3 regions of the Halomonas sp. A29 genome follow, and region 2 is predicted to be linked to each of the others. Evidence: predicted binding sites of a transcription regulator. Region 2 holds the regulator's gene; each other region holds the start of a gene.

Region 1 (10,619 bases), on a different contig from region 2:
TCGGGTGATCCTGACTATCGACGACGCCGGTTTCCAGCGCCGTGTAAAGCTCTGCTACCGGGAGCTGCTGGGGTGCCGCACCGAGGGACGCGAACATGTCGTTCAGCGCCCTGGAGTTGTTGACCCGCATCTGCAGGCCCTTGACGTCTTCCGGCGTCATGATCGGTCCACGGTTGTTCGTCATGTTGCGATAACCGTTCTCGGGAAAGCCGAGGGACTTCAGCCCGTGCTGCTCGAACTGGGTGCTGATCGATTCACCGACTTCGCCGTCCAGCACCTTGTAGGCGGTCTCGCGGGTGGGAAACATGAAGGGCAGTTCGAAGGCGCCGACATCCGGAATGAGGCCGGTCAGGTTGTTTGTACCCACCATCGTTATATCGATGATCCCCGAGCGCGCACCATCGATCATCTGAGCGTCGTTGCCCAGCTGCCCATTCGGGAAAATCTGCACGCTCAGCGCGCCATCGGTGCGCTTTTCAAGCTCTTCGGCAAAGAAAGTAGCCATGGCGTGCTGCGGATCGCTCTCCGGGACGGGGTGGGCGAACCTGAGTGTGGTCTGAGCGTAAGCCGTGGTGACCATGCCTGCGGCCAGGATGGCTGCCAAACTGAAATGACGAAACGACAAGGACATGGCATTTCTCCTTCAGGTTACCCGATGAACCATTTCATCGGGACAGTGATGAGCTCCGGCACGAGGATGAAGGCGAGCAGAAGCGCTAGGTAGGCGCAGATGAAGGGCAGCACGCCCTTCACGGCTACTGACATTGGCACGCGGCTGACGCCGCAGACCACGTTCAGGACATTGCCGACGGGAGGGGTGAGCAGCCCGATGGAGGTATTGATGACGAACATCAGGCCGAAGTAGACCGGATCGATACCTGCCAGCTGGATGACTGGCATCAGCAATGGGACCAGGATCAACACCGTCGGTGCGAGGTCCATCACCATGCCGACGGCTAACACGATCAGCATGATGACCAGCATGAGAAGCCGCGGGTTTTCCACGAGCGGTCCAAGAAGAAGGGCCAGCTGTTGTGGGAGTTGCGCCACCGTTATCAGCCAGGCTGCCACCATGGCGCAGCCCACCAGGAACATTACCATCGCTGTGGATCGGCTCGCATTGATGAGGATTTTTGCGAACAGTCGCCAGCTCATCTCGCGATAGATGACCACTGATACCAGGATTGCATAAACCGCTGCGACCACTGCAGCCTCGGTCGGAGTAAAAATGCCGAAGCGGATGCCGCCGATAATGATGACGGGCAGCAAGAGAGCCCAGACTCCATCGCGGAAGGCGGTAAGACGCTCGGCCACACTGGCCTTCTCCATGACATCGAGATTTTCTTTCCGCATCAGCCAGCCCCAGACCAGCATCAGCGTCGCACCCATCATGATGCCGGGCGCGATACCACCCAGAAACAGATTCTTGATCGAGATGTTTCCGGCAACTCCGATCAAGATCAATGGCAGTGACGGTGGAATCACTGGTGCAATGATGCCGCCCGAGGCGAGGAGCCCCATGGACGAGCCCTCGGGGTAGCCCGCCTTTTTCATCATGGGATAGAGGATGGCCACCAATGCTGCCGCATCCGCCACGGCAGAGCCCGATAGGCCGGCAATCAAGATCGCGGTGAGGACGGCAACGTAACCAAGTCCCCCTTTCCGGTGCCCAACCATCACCGTTGCCATTCGGACTATCCGCTGCGACAGTCCGCCAACTGACATGACCTCACCCGCGACTAGAAAGAAGGGGATCGCCAATAGTGGGAAACTGTCGACTCCGTTGATGAGCGATTGCGCGAGTATGTCCGCACTGAAAAGCCCCATTTGAAGCATCAGTGCTATGGCAGCAAATAGCAGTGCGAAAGCGACCGGTAGCCCAAGAAGAATCGATCCGATCAGAACACCGAGAAAGAGAACGAGAGTCATAGATGCGTTTCCTCATTCTCATCGTCCCTATCGCAAAGAGCATCCGGGTTCCAGATGCGGACGACCGCGATAAATACCATTATTGCCCCGGATATTACTCCAGAGAGATAGAAGAGTGCGGATGGCAACCCGGTGAGCTGTGAAGTATTGGCCCAGTTAGCGTTCATCTGCTTGAATGCGCCCCAGAACAGCATGAGCATGGTGAGTGTGATGACGGCATAGCTGAGGCGTTTCAGGATGGGCACCGCGCGTGGGAACAGAGCTACGCTGAATTCAGTTACGGCAAGGTGCTCGTTACGGCGAAGTACAACGGCGGCTCCAAGCATCACGAGCCAGACCAAGCCAAGGCGTGACAGTTCCACCGAAGGCCGAAGTCCCGAGGAAAATCCATATCGCAACACGACATTCGTGAATACCAGCAGAATCATGCAGAAGAGCAGCATCGCCATCACGACATCAATGATTCGCCAGAGTAATCGCAGCGCGCCCATTCACTACCTCCCGATCGAATAGACGCTAGCCGTCTATTGATGACATTCATGGATATAAATGCACTCGTAAATCTGGCAGATGCCGGGGAATGCCTTTTGCTGCGATGCAGAGTTTGGCTTGGCTTGCATGTTATCGTTAACATTACGCCAAATTCAAAGCCTGTCAATTCAAGGCATCTAAGACTTTTGGCTAAAGATCGTGCGCCGGATGGAAGGGGAAATTGACCGAGCGGTGCGCAACAAACGATGCCGCCCCGGACCAGGCCGGGGCGTGCTAGAGGGGCTTGCTGGCTGGCTTAATAGGCGAGTGGCTCGGTAGCAGCCGGCTCACCGCCTTGGGGCAGGGTGCCGCCCGCGTCCGGTGCAGACTCCGGTGCCGCTTCCGGCTGGCTGGCGGGCATCTCATCCATGGGCTCGGCACCTTCGATGGCCGGGCCGACGCCGTTCTGCTGGCGCAGTTCGATGTCCTCGGAGAAGTCGCCTTCCTGCTGGACGTTGACCAGGCGATCGCCGTCGAAGGTCAGCGTCAGCCGACGCTGCTGCACGCCGCCGTAGGCTTCGTCGAGGCGGAACACGTAATCCCACTGGTTGGCATTGAAGGGCGCTTCCAGCAGCGGCCTGCCCAGCAGATCGACGACCTGACTGCGGCTCAGGCCGGGCTGGAGCTGCTGGACCATGCCCTCGGTGATGTAGTTTCCTTGGGGAAGGTCGCGCTTGTAGACACAGCCGCTGACCATGGTCAGGGCGATGACGAGGGGTAGGGTTTTGATCAGCTTTTGCATTTGTGTCCGTTCTTCACTATCGTGGATTCGGTCGATCATACCCGACCCTACCTGATACTGCGAAGAGCGAACATGGCCGACCAGAACCATGAACTGCGCAAGGCAGGCCTCAAGGTCACCTTGCCCCGAGTGAAGATCCTGCAGATCCTCGAGAATGCCACGGGCCAGCATCATCTGAGCGCCGAGGATGTCTACAAGACCCTGCTGGAAGCCGGGGAAGACGTCGGCCTGGCCACCGTCTATCGCGTGCTGACCCAGTTCGAGTCTGCTGGCTTGGTGATCCGTCACAACTTCGATGGCGGCCATGCCGTGTTCGAGATCTCCCAAGAGGAGCATCACGATCATATGGTGTGTCTCGACAGCGGCGAGATCATCGAATTCTTCGACGAAACCATCGAGCGCCGCCAGCAGGAGCTGGCCGAGGAGCACGGCTTCGAGCTCGTCGATCACGCGCTGGTGCTCTATGTGCGTCCGCGTGGCTCCAACACCACACGCCAGGACGGCATGCCGCGCAAGTAAGTGCTGCCTCTCCTCGCGACTGACGGCCCCGATCATCGATCGGGGCCGATTCGCTTGTGGGCCTGGCTCAGTGGGAAGCACCCTGCTGGCTGGCATCGAGCATCTCGCGAGCGTGGGCCAGGGTGCGGTCGGAAAGATGGACCCCGCCCAGCATACGCGCCAGCTCGCTGACCCGGCCGGCTTCATCGAGCAGTGCCATGTGGGTCAGGGTGGTGTTGCGCTTGGCCTGCTTCGCAATGTGCAGGTGGTGATGAGCCTGGGCCGCCACCTGGGGCAGGTGGGTCACGGTCATCACCTGGCCATTCTCGCCGAGCCGGCGCAGCAGCTGCCCGACGATCTCGGCGGTAGCGCCCGAAATACCCACGTCCACCTCGTCGAACACCAGGCTGGGAATGGTCGAATGGCGTGCCGCGACCACCTGTATGGCCAGGCTGATGCGCGACAGCTCGCCGCCGGAGGCGACCTTGGTCAGCGGCCGCGGCGGTTGGCCGGGGTTGGCGCTGATGAGGAAGCGAACTTCCTCCATGCCGTCCGGCTGAGGTGACTGGCGAGTCTCCACTTCCACCTCGAAGCGTGCCTTGCCCATGGCCAGGAAGGCGAGCTGCTCCTGCACCGCCTTGCCGAACTTTTCCGCCGCCTGGCGGCGGGCTTCGCCGACGCTGCGCGCTTGCTCGCGCCAGGCATCGCGCAGGCTTTCAACCTCGGCGCGCAGCGCCTCGAGGTCGTGTTCGCCACCTTCGAGGCTCTCCAGCTCGGTCTGCAGGCGGTGGTGAAGCGCAGGAAGCTCCTCGGGCATGACGTGATGCTTGCGCGCGATGCGGTGCACCTCACCCAGACGCGACTCGACCCAGGCGAGGCGCTCCGGATCCAGTTCGGTGGCGTCGGCGAATCGATGCAGCTCACGCGCGGCTTCCTCGACCTGGATGCGGGCGTCGCCCAGCATGCCCAGTACGTCGGCCAGGGCACCGCGATCACTGCCCGGAAGCGGGTCGAGCCGCTGCATTGCCTGGTTGATCAGGGCCAGCACGCCGCCCTCGTCGCTGTCGCAGCATTCGGCGGCAAACTGTGCCTCGCGCAGGGTTTCCTCGGCGTGGGCGAGCTGCTCCTGCTCGTGCTCCAGGGTGGCGAGCTCACCATCTCCCAGGGCCAGAAGATCGAGTTCCTCGACCTGATAACGCAGCAGCTGGCGGCGCGCCTGTACCTCGTCGCCGCTCTCGGTCAGCTGCTTCAGGCGGCGGCGGGTCGCCTGCCAGCGGCGGAAGGTCTCGATAAGCTCGCCCACGGCAGCCCGATTGCCGGCGAAGTCGTCGAGTAGGCGCAGGTGGGTCTCCTCGCGCAGCAGCAGCTGGTGGGCGTGCTGGCCGTGGATCTCGACCAGGCGTTCGCCCAGCTCCTTGAGGTCGGTGACAGTGGCCGGCTGGCCGTTGATCCACGCCTTGGAGCGGCCGCTGGCGGTCACCACTCGGCGCAACAGGCAGTCGTCGGCGGGGAGTTCGCGCTCATTGAGCCAGGCCTGGGCAGCCGGCAGTGCGGCGATATCGAAGCGTGCCGAGAGGTCGGCGCGCTCGCAGCCGTGGCGTACGCTGCCGGCATCGGCACGCTCGCCCAGGCACAGCCCCAGGGCGCCGAGCAGGATCGACTTGCCGGCCCCGGTCTCGCCGGTAATGGCGGTCATGCCACCGGCAAGCTCGAGATCGAGCGTTTCGACGATGGCGTAATCGCGAATGGCAAGCTGCGTCAGCATGGGACCTCCCGGCGATCGGTATCCTGTTGGCTGGATATCCATACACATTAATTGAGTTTTTATACAGTAGTTCAGGTTCGCTCTCAATACACGAGGATATCGTTGGCGCTTGACGTCTTGAGATTGGCGCAAGGACCCCCATATAGGCGGCAGACCTTCAAGGCTTTTGCCGATTCGATATTTCCGGCCCCGCTGGGCCGACGTTGCTTCAGGAGATGCGCATGGCTAAAGAACCCCAGACCCCGCTTGACGACGAGCTGGCAAGGCGCGAGGAAGAGGCCCGGCCGGAACCGATGGAAGGTGAATTGGACGATGTCATCATGGCGGATGACGAAGCGGTAGCGTCCGAGGAGCCGGCGCTGGAGAGCGACAATCCAGAGGCCGACATGCTTGCCGCGCAGGTCGAGGAGCTGGAGCAGAGCCTGGCCGAAGCCAAGGACCAGGCGCTGCGTGCCGCCGCTGAGGCGCAGAACGTGCGTCGCCGCGCCGAGCAGGAAGCCGAGAAGGCACGCAAGTTCGCTCTGGAGCGCTTCGTCAAGGAGCTGCTGCCGGTGGTCGACAGCCTGGAAAAGGCGCTGGATGCCATGGGCGAGGATGCCAGCGACGTTCACCGCGAAGGGGTGGCCATGACGCTGAAGATGCAGCACGACGTGCTGGCCAAGTTCGGCGTCGAGATGGTCGAGCCGGCCGGCGAGCCGTTCGACCCGCAGTTCCACGAGGCGATGGCCATGGTGCCCAACCCGGAGCTCGAACCCAACAGCGTGATGGAAGTGATCCAGAAGGGGTACCTGCTCAACGGTCGCCTGGTGCGCCCGGCCATGGTGGTGGTCAGTCAGGCCGCCGGCTGAGGCCGAGAGGATGAAAACGGGGGCGGGGCTTGAAAAGCCGTTCACCGCCCCCCAGATAGACGTCAACCGCGGCAGATGCCGCTGAGATGGATTCAAGGCAAACGAATTTTCGAGGATTTCCTATGGGACGCATCATCGGTATTGACCTGGGGACCACCAACTCCTGTGTGGCCGTGCTCGACGGCGACAGCGCCAAGGTGATCGAGAACGCCGAAGGCACCCGCACCACGCCCTCCATCATCGCCTATACCGATGATGGCGAGACGCTGGTGGGGCAGTCGGCCAAGCGCCAGGCGGTTACCAACCCGCAGAACACCCTGTACGCCATCAAGCGCCTGATCGGTCGTCGCTTCAAGGACGACGTGGTGCAGAAGGATATCAAGATGGTGCCCTACGGCATCGTCGAGGCCGACAACGGCGACGCCTGGGTGGAGGTGAAGGGCAAGAAGCTGGCACCGCCGCAGGTCAGCGCCGAAGTGCTGAAGAAGATGAAGAAGACCGCCGAGGACTACCTGGGCGAACCGGTCACCGAAGCGGTCATCACCGTGCCGGCCTACTTCAACGACAGCCAGCGCCAGGCCACCAAGGACGCCGGTCGCATCGCCGGTCTCGAGGTCAAGCGCATCATCAACGAGCCCACCGCGGCGGCGCTGGCCTACGGCATGGACAAATCGCGCGGCGACAAGACCATCGCGGTCTACGACCTGGGTGGCGGTACCTTCGACATCTCCATCATCGAAGTGGCCGACGTCGATGGCGAGACCCAGTTCGAGGTGCTGGCCACCAACGGCGACACCTTCCTGGGCGGTGAAGACTTCGACATGGCGCTGATCAACTACCTGGTCGACCAGTTCAAGTCCGACAGCGGCATCAACCTGACTGGCGACAACCTGGCCATGCAGCGCCTCAAGGAAGCCGCCGAAAAGGCCAAGATCGAGCTTTCCAGCGCCCAGCAGACCGACGTCAACCTGCCCTACATCACCGCCGACAACACCGGGCCCAAGCACCTCAACGTGAAGGTGACCCGGGCCAAGCTGGAGTCGCTGGTGGAAGAGCTGGTGCAGCGTTCGCTGGGACCGTGCAAGACCGCGCTGTCCGATGCCGGCCTGTCCGCTTCCGAGATCGACGACGTGATCCTGGTCGGCGGCCAGACCCGCATGCCGCTGGTGCAGAAGAAGGTCGCCGATTTCTTCGGCAAGGAGGCGCGCAAGGACGTCAACCCGGACGAGGCCGTGGCCGTGGGTGCGGCGATTCAGGGCGGCGTACTGGGTGGCGACGTCAAGGACGTGCTGCTGCTCGACGTCACTCCGCTGACCCTGGGTATCGAGACCCTGGGCGGCGTGATGACGCCGCTGATCGAGAAGAACACCACCATCCCGACCAAGAAGACCCAGACCTTCTCGACCGCGGACGACAACCAGATGGCCGTGACCATTCACGTGCTGCAAGGCGAGCGCAAGCAGGCTGGCCAGAACAAGTCGCTGGGCCGCTTCGACCTGGCCGACATTCCGCCGGCGCCGCGCGGCGTGCCGCAGATCGAGGTCGCCTTTGACCTCGATGCCAACGGCATCCTCAACGTGTCGGCCAAGGACAAGGCAACCGGCAAGGAGCAGTCGATCGTCATCAAGGCCTCCAGCGGCTTGACCGATGAAGAGATCGAGCAAATGGTGCGCGACGCCGAGGCCCACGCCGACGAGGACAAGAAGTTCGAGGAGCTGGTGGCCCTGCGCAACCAGGCCGACGGCATGGTCCACGCGGCGCGTAAGACCGTGCAGGAAGCCGGCGAGCACGCCACTGACGAGGAGAAGCAGGCCATCGAGACGGCCGCTTCCGAGCTCGAGGAGGCCCTCAAGGGCGACGACAAGGACGACATCCAGGCCAAGCTGGACAAGCTGACCGAAGCCTCCGGCAACCTGGCGCAGAAGATGTACGCCGCTCAGGCCGAGGCTGCCCAGCAGGGCGGTGGTGAAGGTCAGGAGGCCGGCGCCAAATCGGAAGACGACGTGGTCGACGCCGAATACGAAGAAGTCAACGACGACCAGAAGAAGCAGTAATCGCCAAGGCGATGCCACGGACGACGGCAGCGCGGGGGGACGACTCCCGCGTTGCCGTTTCCGCGGATCGGGCAGAGCTGCCTAGACCAGGAGGCGCATGGACCCATGTCCAAACGCGATTATTACGAGGTGCTCGGCGTAGAGCGTGGGGCCGACACCAAAGACATCAAGAAGGCCTACCGACGGCTGGCGCAGAAGTATCACCCGGACCGCAACCCGGATGACGACACCGCGGCCGAAAAATTTCGCGAGGTCTCCGAGGCCTACGAGATTCTTTCCGACAGCGAGAAGCGCGCTGCCTACGACCAGTTCGGCCATGCCGGGGTAGACGGCCAGGCCGGTGGCTTCGGCGGCGGTGGCTTCGGCGGCGCCGGTGCCGGTGGCTTCAGCGACATCTTCGGCGACGTATTCGGCGATATCTTCGGTGGCGGCGGCGGACGGCGCAGCCCTCATGCACCGCAGCGCGGCAGCGATCTGCGCTACAACCTCGAACTCGATCTCGAGAGCGCAGTGGCCGGCACCACGGTGGACATTCGCGTGCCGCGTCACGTGGAGTGCAGCCGCTGCGACGGCAGCGGTGCGGAGCCGGGCTCCACCAAGGAGACATGCCCCACCTGTAACGGCCATGGCCAGGTGCGCATGCAGCAGGGCTTCTTCGCCGTGCAGCAGACCTGCCCCACCTGCCACGGTAGCGGCGTGCACATCAAGGTGCCGTGTCACAAGTGCCACGGCGAGGGCCGCGTGCGCGAGACCCGTACCCTGTCGGTGAAGATTCCCGCCGGGGTGGATACCGGCGACCGCATTCGTCTCAACGGTGAGGGCGAATCCGGCGTCAACGGCGGCCCGCCCGGGGACCTCTACGTGCAGGTGGCGATCAAGCCGCACCACATCTTCCAGCGCGATGGCAAGCACCTGCAGTGCGAGGTGCCGATCAACTTCGTCGATGCTGCGTTGGGCGGCGAACTCGAAGTGCCCACGCTGGACGGCCGGGTCAAGCTCAAGATTCCCGCCGAGACCCAGACCGGCAAGCTCTTCCGCCTGCGCGGCAAGGGCGTCAAGCCGGTGCGCGGCGGCCCGCCCGGCGACCTGCTGTGCAAGGTGGTGGTGGAGACCCCGGTCAACCTGAGCGAGGAGCAGAAGACCCTGCTGCGTCAGCTGCAGGAGAGCCTGGGGGGCAGCAACAGCGCCCACCACTCACCCAAGAAGAGCGGCTTCTTCGACGGCGTGAAGAAGTTCTTCGAGGACATGAAGCCCTAAATTTCGCCACGTAGGTTCGCTAGCCTCCGGTGTTCAAAGCATCGGGGGCTTTTTTCTGCTTGCCGATATGTGTCTTGGCCGCATTTGTCGAACATGATGTTGCGATACTTGAACGAGACGGGGCTGGCATCGCCCCGATGGGCGTCTTAGTCTGTTGGCTCCAATACGAATGGAGATCGTTTCAATGCCGATGTCGCGTGCCGAGATCGCCACCGAGTCTGGGGCGAGGGTGATGAACCGGCTGTGCAAGCACTGGGCGCACAAGCTGGAGGTGGAGCAGGGTGAGCAGGAGAGCCGCGTGGTGTTCGAGGAGGGCTCCTGCGTGATGCGCGTCGAGCCGGGCAAGCTGCTGGTGGCCATCGAGGCGCTGGAAGAGGAGAGCCTCGACCGCCTTGAGGGCGTGGTGGATTCCCACCTGCAGCGCATGGCGGGCGACGAGGAACTGGCGATCGTCTGGGAAAATTGAGCGCACCCATCACGCCCCGCCTCGCCCACCTGGGCATGCTGCTGTGGGCGCTGCTGGTGGGGCTGTCGTTTCCCGCGGTGGGGCTGATGAGCGAGCTGCCGCCGCTGTCGCTGACCGCCCTGCGCTTCGCCGTTGCCTGCGCCGGGCTGTGGTGGCTGGCGCGGCGCTCGGCCGACTTCCTGCCACCATGGCAGGTGTTGCCGCTCTATGCGCTGATGGGGCTGTGCCTGGCCGGCTTCTTCGGTGCCATGTTCTGGGCCGCCCATCATGCCACTGCGCTCTCCATGGCCACGCTCTATGTCACCGTGCCGCTGCTGGCCTATCTGCTGGGGCTCGGGTTTCGCGTCGAGCGGCTTAACTGGCAGTTGCCGGCCATTCTTGCACTTGGGGCCTGTGGGGCGCTGGCGCTCGCCTTCGCCGAGGCGCTCAGCCACGGTGAGGGCCTGCAGCTCGGCGTGGGTGAGGCGGTGTTCTTCCTCGGCTGCGTGTCGTCGGCGCTCTATCCGGTATTGAGCAAGTGGGGCCTGGC
Region 2 (10,619 bases):
TGATGGTCTATCACCCCAGTTGGGTCGCAACGTTCAACGACCATCGCTATATCGATACCAAGTGAGTCTATAGCGGCAGGCTGAGCTGTCGCCGCGCGTCGTCCTGCGCCAGTCGTACCCCGACGCCCAGCAGGCGCACCGGGCGTTGGCGTCTGGCCCAGGCCTGCTGCATCAGTGAGGCAAAGGTGTCGGGAGTCGGCAGGCCGCTGCGAGAGTCGAGGGTAGTAAGGGAGAAGTCGTCGAAGCGTACCTTGACGAAGATGCCGGCGATGGGAGGATGGCCATGGCGGGCAAGGCGTGCCTCGAGGCGTTCGCACAGCGGCGACAGCTGGGTGTGGCAGTGCGCCATATCGGGCAGGTCTGTGGCGAAGGTGGTCTCCACGCTGACTGACTTGCGCTCGCGCTCGACACGCACCGGCCTGTCGTCGATGCCCCGGGCCAGCTCGAACAGGCGCCGACCGAACTTGCCGAACTCCTGCAGCAAACGTTCCAGCGGAATGTGCCGGAGATCGTCGCAGGTGGCGATCTCGAGGCTGTGCAGGCGCTTGGCCGTGGCCGGGCCAACGCCGTGCAGCTTGGCCACCGGGAGTTCGCGGAGGAAATCGTCCACTTGGGAGGGGGCAATGACGGTAAGGCCGTCCGGCTTCTCCCAGTCGCTGGCAATCTTTGCCAGGAATTTCGACGGAGCAGCGCCTACCGAGACGGTGATCCCCACACGCTTGAGGCTCTCTTCCTTCAGCCAGCGCGCCATCCAGGTGGCGCTGCCCGAGAAGCGGGTCACGGCGGTGACGTCGAGAAACGCCTCGTCCAGCGAGAGCGGCTCCACCAGCGGCGTCAGTTCGTGAAAGATCTCAAGCAGCTGCCGCGAGGCTTCGCGGTAGCGATCGAAGTCGCCGGGGAGGAGGGTGAGGTGTGGGCACAGGCGCAGCGCCCGCGCCGTAGGCATGGCGGAATGGATGCCGTAGGCGCGGGCAGGGTAATTACAGGTGGAGATGACGCCGCGCCCCTCGGCGCTGCCACCGATCGCCAGCGGCACCTCCCGCAGCGCCGGGTTGTCACGCATCTCCACCGCGGCGTAGAAGCAATCGCAATCGGCATGCAGAATCTTGCGGTTCATTGGTGCGTTGTTCCGCTCAGCTGGAGCGCTTTCTGGGCAATGACCAGACCAGGCGGAGCTCGACGAGGAAGCGGAGTTGACTGAAGTCAATGAGCATTCCGAGGAGAGCCCCAACGCCGTATGGTCGAGGCCAGGAAGCGATCAACCCAAAGCTTGGCCGCTGCCGCCGCGTATAACTCCCACTCCGATGCCCTCGATCTCCAGCGCCTGGTGGCGCAGATCCACTTCGATAGGCGCAAAGTCGGCGTTCTCGGCCTCCAGCACTACGTGATGCCCCTGGCGGTGGAAGCGCTTGACCGTGACCTCGTCGTCCAGGCGTGCCACCACGATCTGGCCGTCGCGTACGCGATCAGTGCGGTGCACGGCCAGCAGGTCGCCTTCGAGAATGCCGGCATCCTTCATCGACAGGCCGCGAACCTTGAGCAGGTAATCGGCGCGCGGGGTGAAGAAGTCCGGGGGCAGGGGGCAATAGCGGTCGATGTGCTCGGCGGCAAGGACGGGGCTACCGGCGGCGACTTCACCAATGATGGGCAGCCCCTCGTTGCCCGGCTCGCTGACGGTGCTGTCGGCTTCCTGGGCCGGCAGGCGGATACCGCGCGAGGTGCCCCGAATCACTCGTATCACGCCCTTGCGTTCCAGTGCGCGCAGATGTTCTTCCGCGGCATTGGGCGAACGGAAGCCCAGCGCGCGGGCGATTTCTGCACGGGTAGGCGGGTAGCCGAGTTCGTTCATGGTCTTGACGATGAAGTCATAAACGTTCTGCTGGCGCGAGGTGAGAGGGCGTGTCATGGCTAACTCCAATGGCGTGACTGCCGTATTGGTCAAGTATACAGCATGGAAGCCCATACAGTAAAAGGTGATGTTTGGGGGCGGCTCTCTTGCTTAGGTCGTTTAAAACGCTCTCGGTTTTCCATACGTTGAGCGATAATGCGTAATGACGTAGACTTTTGTTATGTTTAAAACAGTTGTTTCCAGTGGAAAGTGATCATGGCCCAGACCGATACCGTCACGCGCATCCTCGACACTGCCGAGGTGCTGTTCGCCGAACGCGGCTTCGCCGAAACCTCGCTGCGCACCATCACCAGCAAGGCTCGCGTCAATCTCGCCGCGGTCAACTATCACTTCGGCTCGAAGAAGGCGCTGATCCAGGCGGTCTTCTCGCGCTATCTCGATCCCTTCACGGTGCGCTTCCACCATGCCCTGGATGAGCTCGAGGCGCGTCACGCCGGTGGCATCATTCCGCTGGAGGAGCTGCTGGAAACCATGGCACGCACCGTGCTCGAGGTGCCTGCCGAGAAGCACAGCCTCAAGGTCTTCATGAAGTTGCTGGGGCTGGCCTACAGCCAGGCCCAGGGGCACCTGCGGCGTCATATCCAGGAGGAGTACGGCAGTGTCTTCACCCGCTTTACCGACCTAGTGCGACGCGCCACCCCCGAGCTACCCGATGCCGAGCGGTTCTGGCGCCTGCACTTCGTCCTCGGTACGGTGATCTTCACGCTGTCCGGTCTCGATGCGCTGCGTGACATTGCCGAGAAGGATTACCACGAGCATGTCTCTGTACGCGATTTGATACGGCGCCTGCGACCCGTGGTGGTGGCTGCCATGAACGCTCCTCTGCCGCCGCCTCCCGCCATGCAGCCGGCCAAGGCAAGCTGATGCGAACGCCTCGACTGGACGCATTGCCGCCTCAGGATGGGCGCTGGTTCGAGGTCGATGTCGGTCGCCAGTGCCTCGTCCACTGGCAGGGCGAGCGCCCCTTGGCGGAGTGGCCGGTGTCGACGGCGCTGGCGGGGACGGGCCAGCGCGAGGGCAGTGGATGCACGCCGCTGGGCTGGCACTACGTGCGGGCTGCAATCGGTGCCGATCAGCCGGTTGGCGCCGTGTTTCGCGGCCGACGCCCCACCGGCGAGGTATACAGTGCGGCGTTGGCCGACGCCCAGCCCGGGCGCGACTGGATACTGACTCGCATCCTGTGGTTGTGCGGGCTCGAGCGCAATGTCAATCGCGGCGGCGACGTCGACTCCCAGAGACGCTATATCTATCTACACGGCACGCCGCCGGATCAGCCGATGGGCGAGCCGCGCTCGCATGGCTGCATTCGCATGCGTGACGAGGCGCTGCTGGAGGTCTTCGCGCTGGCATTGCCGGGCACGCCGGTCTGGCTGCATGAATGAACGAGTAGGGTGGTAATCGGGTTCAGGCAGAGCCTGGAACCGGTGTGTCATGGATGGCTGTTGCCGCAAGCGGCTTTAGTCTAGAATCAGCTCCCTTTCAGGCCCCAAGGACACCGATCATGACCCAGACCCTCGGCCCGGTGATGCTCGATCTGGAAGGCACCGCATTACGTCAGGAAGAGCGCGCACTGCTCGAGCGTCCCGAAGTAGGGGGTGTCATCCTGTTCGGCCGCAACGTCGAGCATGCGCGGCAGGTGCGGGAGCTTTGCGACGGTATTCGGCGCGTGCGTCCCGAATTGCTGCTGGCCATCGACCAGGAGGGCGGTCGTGTCCAGCGGCTGCGAGAAGGAGTGACGCGCCTGCCCGCCATGGGACGGATCGGTCGGGACTATGACACGACGCCGGAAGTGACCCTGAGGCTGTGCCTGGATGCCGGCTGGCTCCTGGGCATGGAGATGGCGGCCTGCGGGCTGGACCTCAGCTTTGCCCCGGTGCTCGATGTCGACACCGGCATTTCCAGCGTAATTGGCGATCGCAGTTTTTCCTCCGACCCTCGGGCCGTGGCGGCCATGGCTGGCGCATTCATCAGCGGCCTGCACGAAGCCGGCATGGCGGCGGTGGGCAAGCACTTTCCCGGTCATGGCAGCGTAGCGGCTGATTCGCACCTGGAGTTACCGGTTGACGATCGCCCTCTCGAAGCGCTGCGTCAGCATGATCTGATACCCTTCGCCGAACTCGCCACACGCCTTGATGGCGTCATGCCGGCCCATGTCATCTATTCCGCCTTCGATTCGCGTCCGGCGGGCTTCTCCGGCAGCTGGCTTGGCTTGTTGCGCGAGTCGCTTGGCTTCAAGGGCACCATCTTTTCCGACGATCTCGGCATGGCGGGTGCCAGCTTTGCCGGTACGCCGGGAGAGCGAGCCCTGGCGGCGCTGGATGCCGGTTGCGACATGGTGCTGGTGTGCAATGACCGTGCCGCTGCGCTCGAGGCGCTGGAAGCCTGCCAGGGGCGAACCACACGCCTGACGGCGCGCTTGCGCTATGGTCGGGCACGCCCCGACATCGGGGCGATCGAAGCCTTGGGGCGCTGGCGTCGAGTCCATGCACGCCTCGAGGCCATGGCCTCGCTCTGACCCGCCCTACCTTTTCCTATTCGCTTACCTGCGTTGAGACGAGTCCTTCATGCCCAAGCTCGAAGCCGATTTTCACGAATCCCTGACCACCATGCGCGATGTCATGGAGAACGCCGATTGCCTGATCAGCCATGAGCAGGTCGAACGTGCGCTGGACCGCATGGCCGAGCAGATCACCACCGACCTGGGCGACAAGCTGCCAGTATTCTATTGCGTGATGAATGGTGGCCTGATCACCACCGGCCACCTGTTGACCCGCCTGGGTTTTCCGCTGGAGGTCGATTACCTCCATGCGACTCGCTATCGTGGTGGCCTGCGCGGAGGGGAGCTGTTCTGGCGGGTTTCGCCGGAGATACCCATGGCCGGTCGCCACGTGGTGATCGTCGACGACATCCTCGACGAGGGTGCGACCCTGGCCGCGATACTTGCCTACTGCCGCGAGGCAGGTGCGGCCAGCATCTCCACTGCGGTGCTGGTGGACAAGCGCCACGACCGCAAGGCTGTACCGGGGCTCAAGGCCGATTACTGCAGCCTCGAAGTGGTCGACCGCTACGTGTTCGGCTTCGGCATGGATTACAAGGGCTACTGGCGGAACGCACCGGGAATCTTCGCTCCCAAGGGGCTCTAGGTTCCACAAGCAAGTCCCCAAGATCAAGCCCGGCCTGGTGGCCGGGCTTTCTTTTGCACAGAGATCAATGTTTCAGGGACTCAGGCTAGTGACTCAGGAAGGAAACGAGAACTGTGCCCCTTCGCGGACCCCGGCCGACGGCCAGCGCTGGGTGATGGTCTTGCGCTTGGTGTAGAAGCGCACGGCATCCGGCCCATAGGCGGCCAGGTCGCCGAACAGCGAGCGCTTCCAACCACCGAAGCTGTGGTAGGAGACCGGCACCGGCAGCGGCACGTTGATACCGACCATGCCGACCTGGATGTTGTCGCTGAAATAGCGGGCGGCCTCGCCGTCGCGGGTATAGATGCAGGTGCCGTTGCCATACTCGTGGTCGTCGATCAGCTTCATGGCTTCCTCCATGGAGCCCGCGCGGACCACCAGCAACACCGGCCCGAAGATTTCCTCCTGGTAGCAGGTCATCTCGGGGGTGACACGGTCGATCAGGGTGCCACCGACATAGAAGCCGTTTTCGAAGCCCGACACCTGCACGCCGCGGCCGTCGACGACGATCTCGGCACCCTGGGCCTCGGCGCTGTCGATGTAGCCGCAGACCTTCTCCTGGTGGGCCTTAGTGATCACCGGGCCGAAATCGTTGCCGGCATCGGCGAAGGGGCCGACCTTGAGGCCCTGCATCTGCTCCCGCATCTTGGCGATCAGGGCGTCAGCAGCGGCATCGCCTACGGCGACGGCCACGGACAGCGCCATGCAGCGTTCGCCCGATGAGCCGAAGGCGGCGCCGGTCAGGGAGTTGACGACGTTGTCCATGTCGGCATCGGGCATCACGATGGCGTGGTTCTTGGCGCCGCCCAGTGCCTGGCAGCGCTTGCCGTTGGCGCTGGCGCGGCCGTAGATGTACTCGGCGATCGGCGTGGAGCCGACGAAGCTGACGGCCTGCACGCGCGGATCGTCGAGCAGGGCGTCGACGGCTTCCTTGTCGCCGTTGACGACGTTCAGCACGCCGGCGGGCAGGCCCGCCTCAAGCGCGAGCTCGGCGATGAACAGCGCCGAGCTCGGGTCGCGCTCGGAGGGCTTGAGCACGAAGGTATTACCGCAGGCAATGGCTATCGGGTACATCCACAGCGGGACCATGGCCGGGAAGTTGAAGGGCGTGATACCGGCGACCACACCCAGTGGCTGGAACTCGCTCCAGGAGTCGATGCCCGGGCCGACGTTCTTGCTGTGCTCGCCCTTGAGCAGTTCCGGTACGCCGCAGGCATACTCCACGTTTTCGATGCCGCGCTGCAGTTCGCCCTGAGCGTCGTGCACGATCTTGCCGTGCTCCTGGCCGATCAGGCGGCAGATCTCGTCGGCATGCTCCTCCAGCAGCTGCTTGAAGCGGAACATGACGCGGGCGCGCTTGGCCGGAGGTGTGTTGCGCCAGGCCGGGTAGGCGGCCTGGGCGGCGGTGATGGCTTCCTCGACGGTGGCCTTGCTGGCCAGGCTGACCTGGCCACCGACCTCGCCGGTGGAGGGGTTGAAGATATCCTGGGTGCGCCCTTCGCTGTTGACGCGTACGCCGTTGATCAGATGGCCGAGCGTGGTCATTGCATTACCTCTAGGTAAAACGAGTGTTAGTGGTATTCAGTCGAGTTCGCCAAGGGTTTCACCCAGCACATTCACCAGCCGATCGATCTCGTCGCGCTCGACGATGAAGGGCAGGCCTAGCTGGATGGTATCGCCGCCGTAGCGCACGTAGAAGCCCTTCTCCCAGCACTTCATGGCGATCTCGAAGGGGCGACGGGCCGGCTCGCCGGGGTAACTCTCGATCTGCAGCGCACCGGCAAGGCCGTAGTTGCGAATGTCGCTGACGTAGCGAGTACCCTTGAGGCTGTGCAACGAGGCTTCGAACACCGGACTTATTTCCCGTACGCGATCGATCAATCGGTCGTTCTCGAGCACGTCCAGGGCCGCCAGTGCTGCGGCGCAGGCTACCGGGTGGCCGGAGTAGGTGTAGCCGTGGGGCAGCTCGAGCATGTAGTCGGGGCCGCCCTGTTCCATGAAGGTCTGATAGATCTCGCCCTGTACGATAACGGCACCCATGGGCACCGCACCGTTGGTCAGCTGCTTGGCCACATTCATGATGTCCGGCACCACGCCGAACTCCTCGGCGCCAGTCATGGACCCCATGCGGCCAAAGCCGGTGATGACCTCGTCGAAGATCAGCAGGATGTCGTGCTGGTCGCAGATCTCGCGCAGCCGCTGCAGGTAACCCTTGGGTGGCGGAATCACGCCGGCCGATCCGGCCAGGGGTTCGACGATAACCGCGGCGATGTTGGAAGCATCGTGCAGGGCGATCAGCTCCAGCAGTTCCTCGGCACGTTCGGCACCGCGCTCGGGCATGCCCTTGGTGAAGGCGTTCTCGGCGAGCAGGGTGTGGGGCAGGTGGTCGGCATCGACGCCCTGGCCGAACAGCACGCGGTTGGCACCGATACCGCCCAGGCTGATGCCGCCGAAGTTGACGCCGTGATAGCCCTTGGTCCGGCCGATCAGCTTGGTCTTGGTCGGCTTGCCCTTCTTGCGCCAGTAGGCGCGGGCGATCTTCAGCGAAGTGTCGGCGCTTTCCGAACCGGAGCCGGTAAAGAATACATAATCGAGACCTCGCGGGGTCAGCCCGCGAATGCGATGGGCCAGCTCAAAGGCCTTGGGGTGACCGTACTGGAAAGCCGGGGCGTAATCCAACTGCTTCAATTGTCGAGCCACGGCTTCGGTGATCTCGGGACGGCCATGGCCGGCGCCGCAGGTCCACAGGCCGGATAAAGCATCGAATATGCGGCGACCGTCGGCATCGGTGAAGTAGCTGCCCTCTGCACCCACGATGATCCGAGGGTCACGCTTGAACTGACGGTTGCCGGTATAGGGCATCCAGTAGGCGTCCAGTTGCTCCTGGCTCAGGCCAGCGTGCAGGGTCTCTCGAGCTGTCATGTCAGTACCCTCTGTTGGCATTGCTGTTGTTGGTCTCTTGCAAGCAGGCTAGTCCGGCTCGATGCTAAGTTAAATCCAGATGTTTTTAATTTCATGCAAGCGATTACTTAACTTTGTCGCCCGGCGGCGATACTCTCGAATTCATACGTCATGAAGGAGGGGGAGTGCTCATGTCACGCCGCAAGGAGGCCCTCTCGGCTCAGCCCAGCGATGCCGACCTGCGCCTGCTGAAGATCTACCGCAAGGTGGTCGAGTGCGGCGGCTTTTCCGCCGCCGAGGTGGAGCTGAACATCAGCCGCGCCGCCATCAGCATGGCGATGAACGATCTCGAGACCCGGCTCGGCTTGCGGCTATGCCAGCGCGGGCGCAGCGGCTTCTCGCTGACCGACGAGGGCGCCGAGGTCTATGAGGCCACCATGCAGCTGCTGGCCGCGGTAGAGGGGTTCCGCACCCGGGTCAATGGCCTGCATGCCTGGCTCAAGGGCGAGCTCAACATCGGCATCACCGACAATCTGGTGACCATGCCGCAGATGCACATTACCAACGCCCTTAGCGCACTGAAGGAGCGCGGCCCGGATGTGCGCATCAACATCCGCATGATTCCGCCCAGTGACATCGAACTGGCGGTGCTGGACGGCCGCCTGCATACCGGGGTGATACCGGCACTCAAGAACTTGCCGGGGCTCGACTACCTTGCGCTGTATGCGGAAACCTCGCAGCTCTACTGCGCCTCCGGGCATCCCTTGTTCGAGAGCGAGGCAGTGACCGAGCGAGAGCTGGCAAACTGCGATGCCGTGGTACCCGCCTATGCCCAGACCCCTGAGGTCAAGGCGCTGCATGAACCGCTCAGGGCCGCCGCCTCGGCAACGGACAGAGAGGGCATCGCCTTTCTCATCCTCTCCAATCGCTACATCGGCTACCTGCCGACCCACTATGCCGAGCGCTGGGTGGACTGTGGTCGGATGCGCGCCCTGAATCCCGAGCGTTGGCACTATCTCACCCACTACAGCGCCATTACCCGCAAGGGAGCCCCGCCCAACCTGGTGCTGGAGACCTACCTCGAGGAGCTCCGTCGCATGGTCGGTGAGTGAGGGCTGCAGGCTACCGAGTGAAGAGCGTCGTGCGCCGGGTGCAATGGCAGTAACCGATAAACGTGAAACCCAGCAGGCCAAGCCTGCTGGGTCGATGGCATGGCCCCGGCCGACGCCGGGGCACTGACTCAGCTTGCCCGCGCTGGGGCGGTGCTTGTCGAAGCCTCGCCAGCGGCGCCGAGGTCGGTCGCGATGGCCTCGCCCTGTTCCCGCCAGAGCTGGCGCTCTTCCTCGCTGGCTCGCGGTGAGAACAGGCCGGTTTGCGCATAGATCAGACCGATCACCGGCGACAGCCAGCAGGCGAAGGCCAGCGGAATGTAGAGCAGGTTCTCGACGTTACCGTCGGCGATACCGAGCGCCAGGGCGCTGATCACGAAGGCACCACCAGCGTTCCAGGGAATCAGGGGCGAGATGAGCGTGCCGCCTTCCTCAATGGCGCGCGACAGGTTCAGGGTCGAATAACCCATGCCACGGTAGGTGGGGGCATACATGCGGCCGGGCAGGGCGATGGAGAGGTAGGGGTCGCCGGCGACCAGGTTGGTGGAAACCGAGGTCAGTACGGCCGAGGTCTGCAGCCCGGCGAAGCTACGCACCTTGGTCATGATGGCGCGGATGATAGCTTCCAGGCAGCCGGTCTTCTCCAGCGCACCGCCAAAGCCCAGGGCGATGAGTACCAACGAGATGGTCCACATCATCGACTGGATGCCACCGCGGTTGAGCAGGCTGTCGATGGCGGCGACGCCGGTGTCGATCGAGTAGCCGCTGTTGGCATAGGTGAGCACGTCATGCACGCCGACTCCCTGCACGACCATGGCGGTAACCGCACCGGCCAGGGCGCCGGCGAACAGCGACGGGATGGGCGGCATGCGCTTGACCGCCAGTACGATGACCAGCACCGCCGGCAGCAGCAGCCAGGCCGAGATGGTGAAGTTCGCCTGCAGCGCCGCGGTGATGGCATCGATCCGTTCGAAGGAGGCGTTATTGTCGTCGATCAGGGTGAAACCCGCCGCCAGGTAGATGGCGAAGGCGATCAGCATCGCCGGGATCGTCGTCGGCATCATGTTCTTGATGTGGGAAAAGACGTCCGTGCCGGTGACTGCTGGGGCGAGGTTCGTCGTATCCGACAGCGGCGAGACCTTGTCGCCGAAGAAGGCGCCCGATACCACCGCACCGGCGGTCCAGTACATCGGTATGTCGAAGCCTGCGCCGATGCCCATCAGGGCCAGACCGACCGTGCCGACCGTACCCCATGAAGTACCCAGCGCCAGCGACACGATCGAGCAGAGCAGCATGGCCGCTGCCAGGAAGATAGTCGGCGAGAGAATCGTCAGGCCATAGTAGATCAGGGTCGGTACCGTGCCGCTGGCGATCCACACGCCGATGATCATGCCCACGCAGATCAGCACCGAGACGGAGGGCAGCGATACGTGGATGACGTGGAAGACACCTTCTTCGATCTGTTTCCAGCGAAAGCCGAGTTTGACCCCCACCAGCGCCGTGATCGCCAAACCGATG
Region 3 (10,619 bases), on a different contig from region 2:
GATGGGGGGCGATCGGGACGGTAACCCCAACGTCACCTCTCGGGTGACCCGCGAAGTATTGCTGCTGGGGCGCTGGATGGCGGCGGATCTCTATCTGCGCGATCTCGAGCAGCTCAAGGCCGAACTCTCCATGTGGAAGTGCAACAGCGCGCTGCGGGCCGAGGTCGGCAACGTCGCCGAGCCTTACCGCGAGTTGCTCAAGCGCTTGCTGCAGCGGGTGGAGGCGACCCGCGACTGGGCCAAGGCTCAGCTCGATGGCAAGAGCTACGAGGGCGGCCCGATCATCGAGAACAGCGATCAGCTCTACGCGCCGCTGCTGACCTGCTATCGCTCGCTGTGCGACGTCGGGCTCGACACCATCGCCAATGGCGCGCTGCTCGACACCCTGCGCCGGGTGGCGGTATTCGGCGTCACCTTGACCAAGCTCGACATTCGCCAGGAAGCGAGTCGCCATGCCTTGGTCATGGAGGAACTGACCCAGAGCCTGGGGCTTGGCCACTACCGCGACTGGAGCGAAGAGCAGCGCCAGGCCTTCCTGCTGGCCGAACTCGACTCGCGTCGACCGCTGATCCCGCGGCGCTGGGAATGCTCGGCCGAGACCCGCGAGGTACTCGATACCTTCATGGTGATCGCCAGCGAGCAGTCCGAGGCGCTCGGCACCTACATCATTTCGATGGCCGCGCAGCCCTCTGACGTGCTCACGGTCGCCCTGTTGATGAAGGAGGTCGGTGGCGTCGTCTCGCTGCCCATTGCCCCGCTGTTCGAGACGCTGGACGACCTCAACCGTGCCGGTGACGTGGTCGATCGGCTGCTGGCGCTGCCGGGCTACCGGGCGCTGGTCGGCGAGCGCCAGGAGGTGATGATCGGCTACTCCGACTCGGCCAAGGATGCCGGCCAATTGGCGGCGGCCTGGGCCCAATACCGTGCCCAGGAGCGTCTGGTGGAGGTATGTCGCAGTCATGGCGTCGATCTGACGCTCTTTCACGGTCGCGGTGGCGCCGTCGGTCGCGGCGGCGGTCCGGCTTACGCCGCCATCCTGTCGCAGCCGCCGGGCTCCGTAAACGGCAGCCTGCGGGTCACTGAACAGGGCGAGATGATTCGCTTCAAGTTCGGCCAGCCGGACATCGCGCTGCGCTCCATGGAGATCTACGCTTGCGCCGTGCTGGAGGCGACCCTGCTGCCGCCGCCAGCGCCCGAGCCCCACTGGCGCGAGGAGATGGATCGGCTGGCCGAGATTGCGCATGGCGCCTATGTCGGCGTGGTGCGTGAGGATCCCGATTTCGTGCCCTATTTCCGAGCGGTGACGCCGGAGGGCGTATTGGGGCATCTGCCGTTGGGTTCGCGTCCGACCAAGCGACGCCAGGATGGCGGCGTGGAGACGCTGCGTGCCATCCCATGGATCTTTGCCTGGACCCAGATCCGTCTCATGCTGCCGGCCTGGCTGGGCAGCGGCGAAGCCTTCTCCAAGCGCATGGAAGAAGAGGGCGGCCTCGAGATCCTGTGCGAGATGCGCGACCGTTGGCCCTTCTTCGGTACCTACCTGGACATGCTGGAGATGCTGTTGGCCAAGGCCGACGTGGGGATTGCCTCGTATTACGAGCAGCGTCTGGTGGACGAACCGGCGCTCAAGGAGCTGGGCGCCGAGCTGCGCCAGCGCTTCACTCGGCTGCAGTCGGTGCTGCTGACTATACTCGACCAGCCGCAGCTGCTGGAGCAGACGCCGCTGATTCGCCAGGCCATCGAGGTACGCAACCCTTACATCGATCCGCTGCACGGCCTGCAGGCCGAGCTGTTGCAGCGTAACCGCGATGCCGACGGGGCCATCAGCGGCGAGCTTTCGCGCGCCCTGATGGTGACCATGGCGGGGATTGCCGCGGGCCTGCGCAATACGGGCTGAAAAGTTACTGTTCTTGGCCATACGACACCGCCCCGGCATAGTTGCCGGGGCGGTGTCGTCAATGAAGCCTGTATGGCTTCAGTTAGGCTGCTTGACGGTGCGTAGGTAGGGCTTGATGGTGGTGAAGCCCTCCGGGTACTTCTTCTTCGCTTCTTCGTCGCTGACCGCAGGTGGGATGATTACATCGTCCCCGGGCCGCCAGTTCACCGGTGTGGCCACGGTATGCTTGGCGTTGAGCTGGATCGAGTCGAGCAGGCGCATCACCTCGTTGAAGTCTCGCCCGGAAGTCATCGGGTAGACCAGCATCGCCTTGACCTTCTTGTCCGGCCCGATGATGAACACCGAGCGCACCGTGGCGTTGTTGGCGGCGGTGCGGCCCTCGGCGTTGCCTGGTTCATCGGCGGGTAGCATGTCGTAGAGCTTGGCGACCTCTAGCTGGTCATCGCCGATCATCGGGTAGTTGGGTGCGGTGCCCTGGGTTTCCTCGATGTCCTTGGCCCAGGCGGCATGGTTGTCCACCGGGTCCACGGAAAGACCGATGATCTTGGTATTGCGTTTGTCGAACTCGGGCTTGAGCTTGGCCATATAGCCCAGCTCGGTGGTGCAGACCGGAGTGAAGTCCTTCGGGTGCGAGAACAGGATGCACCAGCTGTCGCCGATCCATTCATGGAAATTCACGGTTCCCTGTGTGGTTTGTGCCGTGAAGTCGGGCGCGGTATCGCCGATTCTGAGACTCATCGTGGTGACTCCAGGATCATGAGTACATGTAGAAAAGGGCCGCATGTCGGCATGCAGCGCTGATTGAATATAGAACACGTCAGCATGGGCTGCCGTGACACGGGGAAAGTGCCGGAGAGCTGGGCATGCCTCAGCCCCGGCAGATGTTCAGAAGGCGTAGTGGAGTGAGGCGGTAATCAGATTCAGGTGAGCCATGCTGGGAGCATCGATCTCTTCGAACTCCAGCCGGCTCACCAGGCGATTGTGCTGCAGCCGGGCACCGAAGCCCTGAATGCGGGCGGTGCCGGTGGTTGCCATGTACAGCGGCTCACCCTGGGTCACTGGATCACCCTCCCATTCGGCAAAGCCTGACTTGGCGTAGAAGCCGACCTGGCCCAGGCGGACGCCGGCGACCAAGCTTCCGCCCAGCGTCGTGGTGTTGACCAGCAGAGCCTGATCGGCATGGCGGGTCGGGACCTCGTCACTTTCGCGATAGGTGAATTCGGCACCCAGGTCGAGCCGGGGCAGGTTCATCGGCGAGAAGCCCGCCGTCAAACGAAAACCGGAGGTATAGCCATCGGGTGTTTGAAGATCGCCTCCCTCCAGCACGAGCCCATTGTCGAGATACATCAGGTCGCTGGTCTTGCCGGCGTAGGCAGGCGCGAGGCGGGTCATGGTCAGGGAGGCCAGCAGGTCGTGCGAGGCTTCGGTGTAGGCGGCGGGTTCGCTGTACAGGGGCGAGTGCACACCTTGTGGTGTACCTGTTTCTGCCATGGCCATGAGTGGCAAGAGCGTCAGGCCGGTAGCCATGATGATGGCACCTCTGAAACACGTTCTCATGTTTCCTGACCCCATTTTCCCTGTGCGATGCGGTTCGCTCGACCGGTGGTCCCTGTGCGAAGCGCTATGCGAAACACACGCCTAGTTTGAAGATACTAGGCCAATTACAAAAGATTAGCAGCCTGACATGGCGATAGCCAGGCTGCACCTCAACGCTGGGGCTGGGCACTGCGTGCCAGGAAGTCGTCGAGCTCGCTCAGATTGGGGGTGACGATGTCGTGGCGATGGGCAGCTGACAGCAGAGGCCCAAGGATGGCTTCGCGCTCGGTCGGTCTCCCGGCCAGCACGTCCTGCAGCATGGAGGCGCGATTGTTGGCGGTTCCCCCCACCACCTGCCAGACAAGCGCGTGCCAGCCCGCTGCCGGAGGTGCGATTCCCTCGGCGGCCATTATCGTGGCCACTTCGTCGATGATCCGTTCCACCATGGGTCGAAAGGGACGGTCGCGTAGTTGACCGTTACGAATACGAAAACGTGCCGCCAGCGGATTGATGGCGGCGTTCACCGCCAGTTTGTGCCAGAGGCGGACGTCGATGTCCGTGACTGCCTCGGCGGCAAGGCCCGCCTGGCCGAGCAGGGCGGCCAACACGCGGCAGGTGGGGGCATGACGGTTGGCAAGATCGCCAATGCAGGTGATGCCGCGTCCGGCGTGGGAGACGCCATGGTCGCCGCTCAGCCAGGCGCCTTCGGTCGTCGAGGCGCACAGCACAGGGCCCTGATGACGACGGTCGAGCTCGGGTTGCACCTGGTAGCCGTTCTGCCACAGCACCAGCGCCGGCGTGCCGGTCAGTCGGGCCATGGCGGCGGTATAGGCGGCTTCGGCGGCATAGGCCTTGGTAGTCAGGTGCAGAAAAGCGGGCGTCGTGGGCGGCAGCCGGTCGACCTCGTGCATGACAAGCCGGCGCGTGCGCTGCGTACCTTCCGGCGTGGTCAGGATCTGCTCGGTGGGAAGCATCCGTCGCCCTGCCAGTACGACCGGTGCGACGTCGGTCAGGTGCAGGGCCAGCAGCCGGCCCAGGGCGCCGGGGCCGACGATCAGGTGGGTCTGGTCGTCCATGGAGTGCCTAGGTGGAGGAGTAAAGGTCAGCATACCGATGCTGCACGGCGGGACGCCAGTGGCGAGCTCGATTACGCGCTCGTGCGCGGCTTGCGGCGTGCCCGGCCCGTGCTGCCTTGACGTCGCCGGCTCTTGCCGTTCGTGCCGCGTCGCTTCGGTGCGGCGGCGGTCTCGCCCTTGGCCGCGGCCATGGCCTGACGCAGGCGGCCTGCGTCGGCACTGCCCAGCAAGCCACGCAGGTCCTCGACCAGGGCGGAGAGGAACGGGGCAGGGTCGTCGTTACGCTCGACGATCGCCGTCAGCCGCTGTTCCCACAGTGCCGTGCGCTCGGGTCGTGATGCTGCCTCGGGCAGCGAGGCGATCAGGCCCGTGCCCAGCCGGGTAGCGCGCAGCGTCTTCTTCAACCGTACCAGGTAGCCGCGCTCGATCAGCGTCTCGATGATGCCGGCGCGAGTGGCTTCGGTGCCCAGGCCGTCATGCTCGCGGAGGGTGCGCCTGACCTCGGGGTCGTCGACGTAACGTGCGATGTTCATCATCGCCTTGATCAGGCTGGCATCGGTGAAAGGCTCCGGCGGGCGCGTCTCGCGATCCTCGACCGCGCACGCCGTGACCCGGCAGGCTTCGCCTTCTGTCAGGGGAGGCAGGGGTGGGGCCTCGTCGCGGGTGGTGAAGAGTGGCTTCCAGCCCGGCTGGAGCAACTCCTGGCCGCTGGCACGAAAGCACTCGCCGAGAATGGTGAACTCCGCCTTCACCTCGCGAGCGACCAGTGGCGGATAGAACTGTGCCAGCACGTTGCGTGCGATCAGGCGGAACACGTCGGCCTCGGTGCGCTCCAGCCGCTCGAGTTCGGCCGGTTTGCCGGTGGGTGCCAGGGCATGGTGGGCGCCGACCTTCTTGTCGTCCCACGCCTTGGAGCGCAGCGCAAAGTCGGCGTCGACCAGCCAGCCGCGCAGGGTCTCATCGCTGCCGCAGGCGCTACTCAGGTTGGCTTGCGCCTGGGCCAGGTGCTCCTCGGGGAGGTAGCGGCAGTCGGAACGCGGGTAGGTGATCAGCTTGTGGCGCTCGTAGAGCCGCTGACAGATGTCCAGCACGGCCTGGGCGGAGAGCCCGAAGCGCCGCGCGGCATCCACCTGCAGCGCCGAGAGCGAGTAGGGCAGCGGGGCGGATTGACGCTTCTGGCGGGTATCGAGCGAGGTCAGCCGGCCTTCGGCGCCGGGCAGACGCTCGGCCAGCGCCTGGGCCGGGGCGCGTTCGAGCAGGCGGCCCTGCTCGTCGAGACGGTGGTGATCGCCGGGCTGCCACCAGGCACGCAGTTGGCCAGTGGCCACCGCGAGGTCGGCCCAAAGCACATGAAAGGGATAGGGTCGGAAATCGCGTATTTCGGCGTCGCGGCGTACCACCAGCCCGAGCACCGGCGTCTGCACCCGGCCCACCGAGAGCACGCCATCGTGGCCGGCCTGGCGCCCGGTCAGGGTCCAGGCCCGGGTCAGGTTGATGCCGTACAGCCAGTCGGCTCGGGAGCGGGACTCGGCGGCACGGTATAGCGGTTGGTAGCGGGCATTGTCCTCCAGCCGCGTCAGGGCCCGCTGTACCGCGGGCCGGTTGAGGTCGCTGACCAACAGGCGCGACACCGGCCCCTTCCAGCCCAGGTATTCGATCACTTCCTGCACCAGCAATTGCCCCTCGCGGTCCGGGTCGCCGGCATGCACTACTTCGCGGGCCTGCTTGAGCAGCTTGCGAATCACAGCGAGCTGCCCCCTGGCCTTGGGCCGCGGGCTGAGCTGCCAGCGCGTCGGCAGAATCGGCAGGTGGTCCAGCCGCCACTGCTTGAAGGCAGGGTCGTAGGCATCGGGAGGGGCCTGCTCCAGCAGGTGGCCCAGGCACCAGGTCACCACGGTTTCACCGGCGTGGATGGCGCCGTCCTCGCGGCGCGCACCACCCGGCAGGGCGTCGGCGATGGCCCGGGCAAGGCTGGGTTTTTCGGCGATGATCAGGCGCATGTCACCCTTCCGCTGCTGTCGAGTCGCGTTATTTATGGATATTCTTACAGTAAACGATCTTCAAGGCCAGAGGCCAAAGGCGCCACTGGCGGTACAATTCCTGTAGCCTATGAAAACCGACGGCAGAGGAGAGCACCGTATGCGGGAACGGGGAAGGACACGACGCCTGTTCGGTCTCGGGGCGCGTACCGGCGGGGCTCTGCTGCGCAGTCGGCTTGGTGGCGAGGCCGACTGGCGTGCGCTGGGTGAAGCCCTGTTCGAGGGCTTTTCCGAGCTGAAGGGACCCGCCATGAAGCTGGCCCAGATCATGGCCCAGTGGGACGACCTGCTGCCGCCGGATCTCGCCGACGAGCTGGCGCGCCTGCAGCGCCAAGCCGAGCCCATGCCCTGGGAGGGCATACGGCGCACTCTGATCGATCAATACGGTGAGCTGGACGCCCATTTCCGCGAGATTGAACCCAGACCTTTTGCCAGTGCGTCGATGGGACAGGTGCACCGTGCGGTAACCCAGGACGGCGAGACGCTGGTGCTCAAGGTGCAGTATCCGGGCCTAGCCGACATTCTGGAGGGCGACCTGATCCAGCTCAGGCGCATCATGCGCCTCGGCCGTTGGCTCAAGGTGCCTCAGGCGCGCCTGGACGCCCTGTTCGAGGAGCTCGCCGCCAGCCTGCGACGCGAGCTCGACTACCACGCCGAGGCTTGCGCGCTGGCGCGCTATCGGAAACGCTATGCGCATCTGCCAGGGCTGGTCTTCCCCGAGCCGCTACCTGCACTTTCCGGTCCACGGGTGCTGGCCATGCGCTACGTGGCCGGCACGCCGCTGCGTGAGCTTGAGGGGGCGGACGATGCCGTGCGCCAGCGAGTCGCAACGATCCTGGCCGACTGGCTCACCGAAGAGCTCTTCACCCACGGCGAGCTGCACGCCGATCCCCATGCCGGCAATTTTGCCGTCGATGCCGATAGCCGGCTGGTGATCTACGACCTGGGCGCGGTGATCCCGGTGCCTGCAGCGCACCTCAAGGCGATGATGCAGCTGCTCGATGCCACCCTGGCGGGAGATGCCATGGCCATGGACGATGCCCTGCGACGGCTGGGTGGACGCCAAGGGCAGGGGGCGCCGCTGGCGTTGTATCGCGAATCCGCCGAGGCGGTGGCGCCGCTGTTCGAACCCGGCCCGCAGGACTTTTCCGACGTCAGGGTGCATCGTCGCCTGCGCGACCTTACCCCCAAGGTGTGGGCGGCCATGGATCGCTTGCAGCCCCCGGCGGACGTGCTGCTGTTGTCGCGCACGCTGAACGGTCACTACTGGAACCTGGTGCGCCTGGGGGCTCGCCTCGACATGCATGGCCGCACCCGCCCGCTGCTGGCCTGGGCGCGATGAGCAACCTGTGCACCGCCGGTCTTGTATGCAGCACCGAACCACGCTTCCCTGTTACTATATGCGCCTTTTGAACTGGCGGAGAGTGTGATGCTGGCAGTATGGGTGGAACAGCTGCTGGGCTATGCATCGGGTGCCTTGGCAGCCATCCGTGAGGAGGAGCGCTACCCGGCCTTCATGGCCTGGGCGCGCGAAGAGGGTGCCGAGCTGATGGGCGGCGACATGGCCATGGCCCAGGCGCTCGCGCCCATACTGTGGAGCCAGACTCCGCTCGAACGTGCCGGCTTTACCAGTGAGTCCTTGGCCCGCCCTGGTCGCAACGAACCCTGCTGGTGCGATTCCGGACGCAAGACCAAGCACTGCTGCGGAGCCGTCGCCATGCCCGCCGAAGTGCCCGACCACTTGATGTGGATGCTCTCGCTTCGCGACTGGAAGGGCCCTACGCTCAAGGCTGCCCTGGAAAGTGGCAACGCTCCCGCCCAGGCCCTGCTCGAGGCCGGACTGATCGCCGCCGAAACGGGTCAGCGCGGGCGTGCCCAGCAGATCCTCGAATCGCTGTTCCAGCGGGCCGACTGGTCGCGCCTGCCGGCCCAGGCCGAACCTGCCTTCGAACTGTTGATCGACCTCTATCAGGAGCGCGGTTTCATCCGCAAGCGCACCGAGCTGCTCGACGAGGTGCTCGAGCGCGGCCCGCTGTTCCTTCGCGGCGTGGCCCTGGAGCGGCTGTGTCTGATGCATCTGGACAACGACGACCTGGACAGCGCCCGTTCCGCCTTCGTGCGTGCTCAGCAGGCGCTGCCCGACTCGCCGACCCTGGCCTACATCGAAGCCATGCTGCTGCTGCACGAAGGGCACGAGGAGGAGGCTGCGGAGCGTGCGCGCTTCTGGTTCCGCCGTCTGGCCCGCAAGGGCGAGCTGGAGCCCGACCAGTTGCAGTTCCTGGCCGATCTGGCCGAGAACCCCGGAGCCACCCTGGCTGACCAGTTGCTCAACGCCGAGGAGGACCTGGCGGAGCCGCTGGCCGCCCTGCAGGAACTGCTGGCTGAGCTGCCACCGGCTCCCGGGCTGGACGTGCGCTGCACTGCCTCTGGGGAGCTGGAGTACCATCGCAGCGCCCGCGAGGACACTCTGTTTGCCGCTTGGCACAAGCACTTCCAGGTGGAAGTGGATGACGAGAGCGCCTTGGGTCTCAAGGGTGACCCCTGGGTTCAGGCGGGTGAGTGGCTGCGCGAACTCTGCGCGCACCCCGAATGGCTCGACTCGCCCGGGGTGGTGGAGGCGTTGACCCTCGCCCTGACCAGCCGCTTCGGCAGTTTGCCGTGGATGTCGCCGAGCCTGTTCGAGCCCTTGGCCGACCGTCTGGAGCGCTGGCTCGAGCGGGTCCGTGGCGAGGGTGAGGGGCCGTTTCTGTGGGACAGCGCCGACAACGCCGTGCTGCTGCGTACCGGTCTGGCGCTGGTAGTCGGCATGGAGCGGGGCGCCCGGGAGCGCTCGCGACGCCTGGCCGAGCGGCTGCTGGTGCTCGACGATCAGGACAGCCTGGGCCTTCAGGAACTGGTACTCGATCAGCTGTTGCGTGAAGGGCGCGACCGTGAGGCGCTGGCCGTGACCGAAACCCGGCGCGATGAAGCGCCGGTACTCGGCCTTCTTATGGGGCGGGCGCTGGCGCTGTTTCGGTTGGAGCGTGTCGACGAAGCCAACGAGGCGCTGCGCGAGGTGCGCCGCCACAACGCACATGCGCTATCCATGCTGTGCGCCGAGCAGACTCGCCCAGTGCAACAGGGTCAGGACAGCATCGCCGAGCCCGGTACCCGTGCCGAAGCGTGGCAGTATCGCACGCTGATGCGCGATCAGTGGCGCGCCACGCCAGGCGCCTTGGCCTGGCTGCAGGAACAGATCGACGGCTGAAACGTTGCGTCAGGCCGCACGCGGAGTGGGTGGTGGGACCAGCTCCTTGTCGCGGCTGATCCAGATCGCCAGTGCAATGGCCGGCAGCCCCAAGGCCGTGGCGATGACGAAGAAGGTCGCATAGCCCTCCGCCGCCACCACCAACCCTCCGAAGCCGCTCAAGAACTTGCCCGGCAGCGTCATCAACGACGAGAACAGTGCGTACTGGGTGGCGGTGTAGGCGCGCGAGGTCAGGCTCGACAGAAAGGCGATGAATACCGCGCTGGCGAGGCCATTGGCCAGGTTGTCGCCAACGATGGCCATCACCAGCATCGGCAGGCTCTCACCGGCCAGCGCCAGGGCGGCGAACAGCAGGTTGGTCAGCGTCGCTGCCGCGGCACCCAGCACCAGTATCGGGCCGATGCCGTAGCGTGCCACCAGCAGCCCGCCCATGATGCCACCGCAGATGCTCATGGCAATGCCGAACACATTGGTGACCTTGGCGATGGTTTCCAGCGAAAAGCCCATGTCGATGTAGAGTGGATTGGCCATTGACGCCATGGCCAGGTCGCTGATGCGGAACACGGCCACGAATACCAGCAGCCACAGCGCCTTGAGCCGATGTCGGGAAATGAAATCGGTGAAAGGGCACACCACCGCGCCGATCAGCCAGGCACCCAGGCGGCGTAGGTGGCGCGGTTTGCCGCGAGAGGCGCGAATGAAGGCGCGCACGCGCGGCTCGTGGATCAATTGGGTGGTCAACGACAGGCGCTTGGGCTCCGGGCGCAGCAGCACGGTGATCACACCCACGCCGACCAGCAGGGCCATGGTCAGATAGGCGGCCT

The links. Region 2 encodes LexA, which represses DNA repair genes until DNA is damaged. Its sites were predicted from a motif close to TACTGTNTANNTANACAGTA; they were not measured.
Region 1: the regulator LexA is predicted to act here: its motif matches at 5,515-5,534, upstream of recN (DNA repair protein RecN).
Region 3: the regulator LexA is predicted to act here: its motif matches at 6,542-6,561, upstream of SPH52_RS05045 (DNA topoisomerase III).

The regions. Positions count from the first base shown of each region.
Region 1 is NZ_JAXQPR010000014.1:48,735-59,353, reverse strand. Features, by position in the region: gene SPH52_RS20765 (DctP family TRAP transporter solute-binding subunit) at 1-631, opposite strand, end outside; gene SPH52_RS20760 (TRAP transporter large permease subunit) at 649-1,929, opposite strand; gene SPH52_RS20755 (TRAP transporter small permease) at 1,926-2,420, opposite strand; gene SPH52_RS20750 (outer membrane protein assembly factor BamE) at 2,717-3,202, opposite strand; gene fur (ferric iron uptake transcriptional regulator) at 3,275-3,721, shown strand; gene recN (DNA repair protein RecN) at 3,789-5,465, opposite strand; gene grpE (nucleotide exchange factor GrpE) at 5,687-6,313, shown strand; gene dnaK (molecular chaperone DnaK) at 6,436-8,367, shown strand; gene dnaJ (molecular chaperone DnaJ) at 8,473-9,624, shown strand; gene SPH52_RS20720 (DUF2218 domain-containing protein) at 9,809-10,090, shown strand; gene SPH52_RS20715 (DMT family transporter) at 10,087-10,619, shown strand, end outside.
Region 2 is NZ_JAXQPR010000010.1:70,916-81,534, reverse strand. Features, by position in the region: gene SPH52_RS18600 (energy-coupling factor ABC transporter permease) at 1-65, shown strand, start outside; gene dinB (DNA polymerase IV) at 68-1,117, opposite strand; gene lexA (transcriptional repressor LexA) at 1,259-1,906, opposite strand; gene SPH52_RS18585 (TetR/AcrR family transcriptional regulator) at 2,105-2,773, shown strand; gene SPH52_RS18580 (L,D-transpeptidase family protein) at 2,773-3,291, shown strand; gene nagZ (beta-N-acetylhexosaminidase) at 3,411-4,424, shown strand; gene SPH52_RS18570 (hypoxanthine-guanine phosphoribosyltransferase) at 4,474-5,052, shown strand; gene SPH52_RS18565 (CoA-acylating methylmalonate-semialdehyde dehydrogenase) at 5,146-6,636, opposite strand; gene SPH52_RS18560 (aspartate aminotransferase family protein) at 6,673-8,013, opposite strand; gene SPH52_RS18555 (LysR family transcriptional regulator) at 8,184-9,104, shown strand; gene nhaC (Na+/H+ antiporter NhaC) at 9,233-10,619, opposite strand, start outside.
Region 3 is NZ_JAXQPR010000002.1:351,440-362,058, forward strand. Features, by position in the region: gene ppc (phosphoenolpyruvate carboxylase) at 1-1,897, shown strand, start outside; gene SPH52_RS05030 (peroxiredoxin) at 1,976-2,635, opposite strand; gene SPH52_RS05035 (hypothetical protein) at 2,783-3,424, opposite strand; gene SPH52_RS05040 (ketopantoate reductase family protein) at 3,604-4,509, opposite strand; gene SPH52_RS05045 (DNA topoisomerase III) at 4,581-6,509, opposite strand; gene SPH52_RS05050 (ABC1 kinase family protein) at 6,649-7,890, shown strand; gene SPH52_RS05055 (SEC-C metal-binding domain-containing protein) at 7,978-9,795, shown strand; gene SPH52_RS05060 (AmpG family muropeptide MFS transporter) at 9,805-10,619, opposite strand, start outside.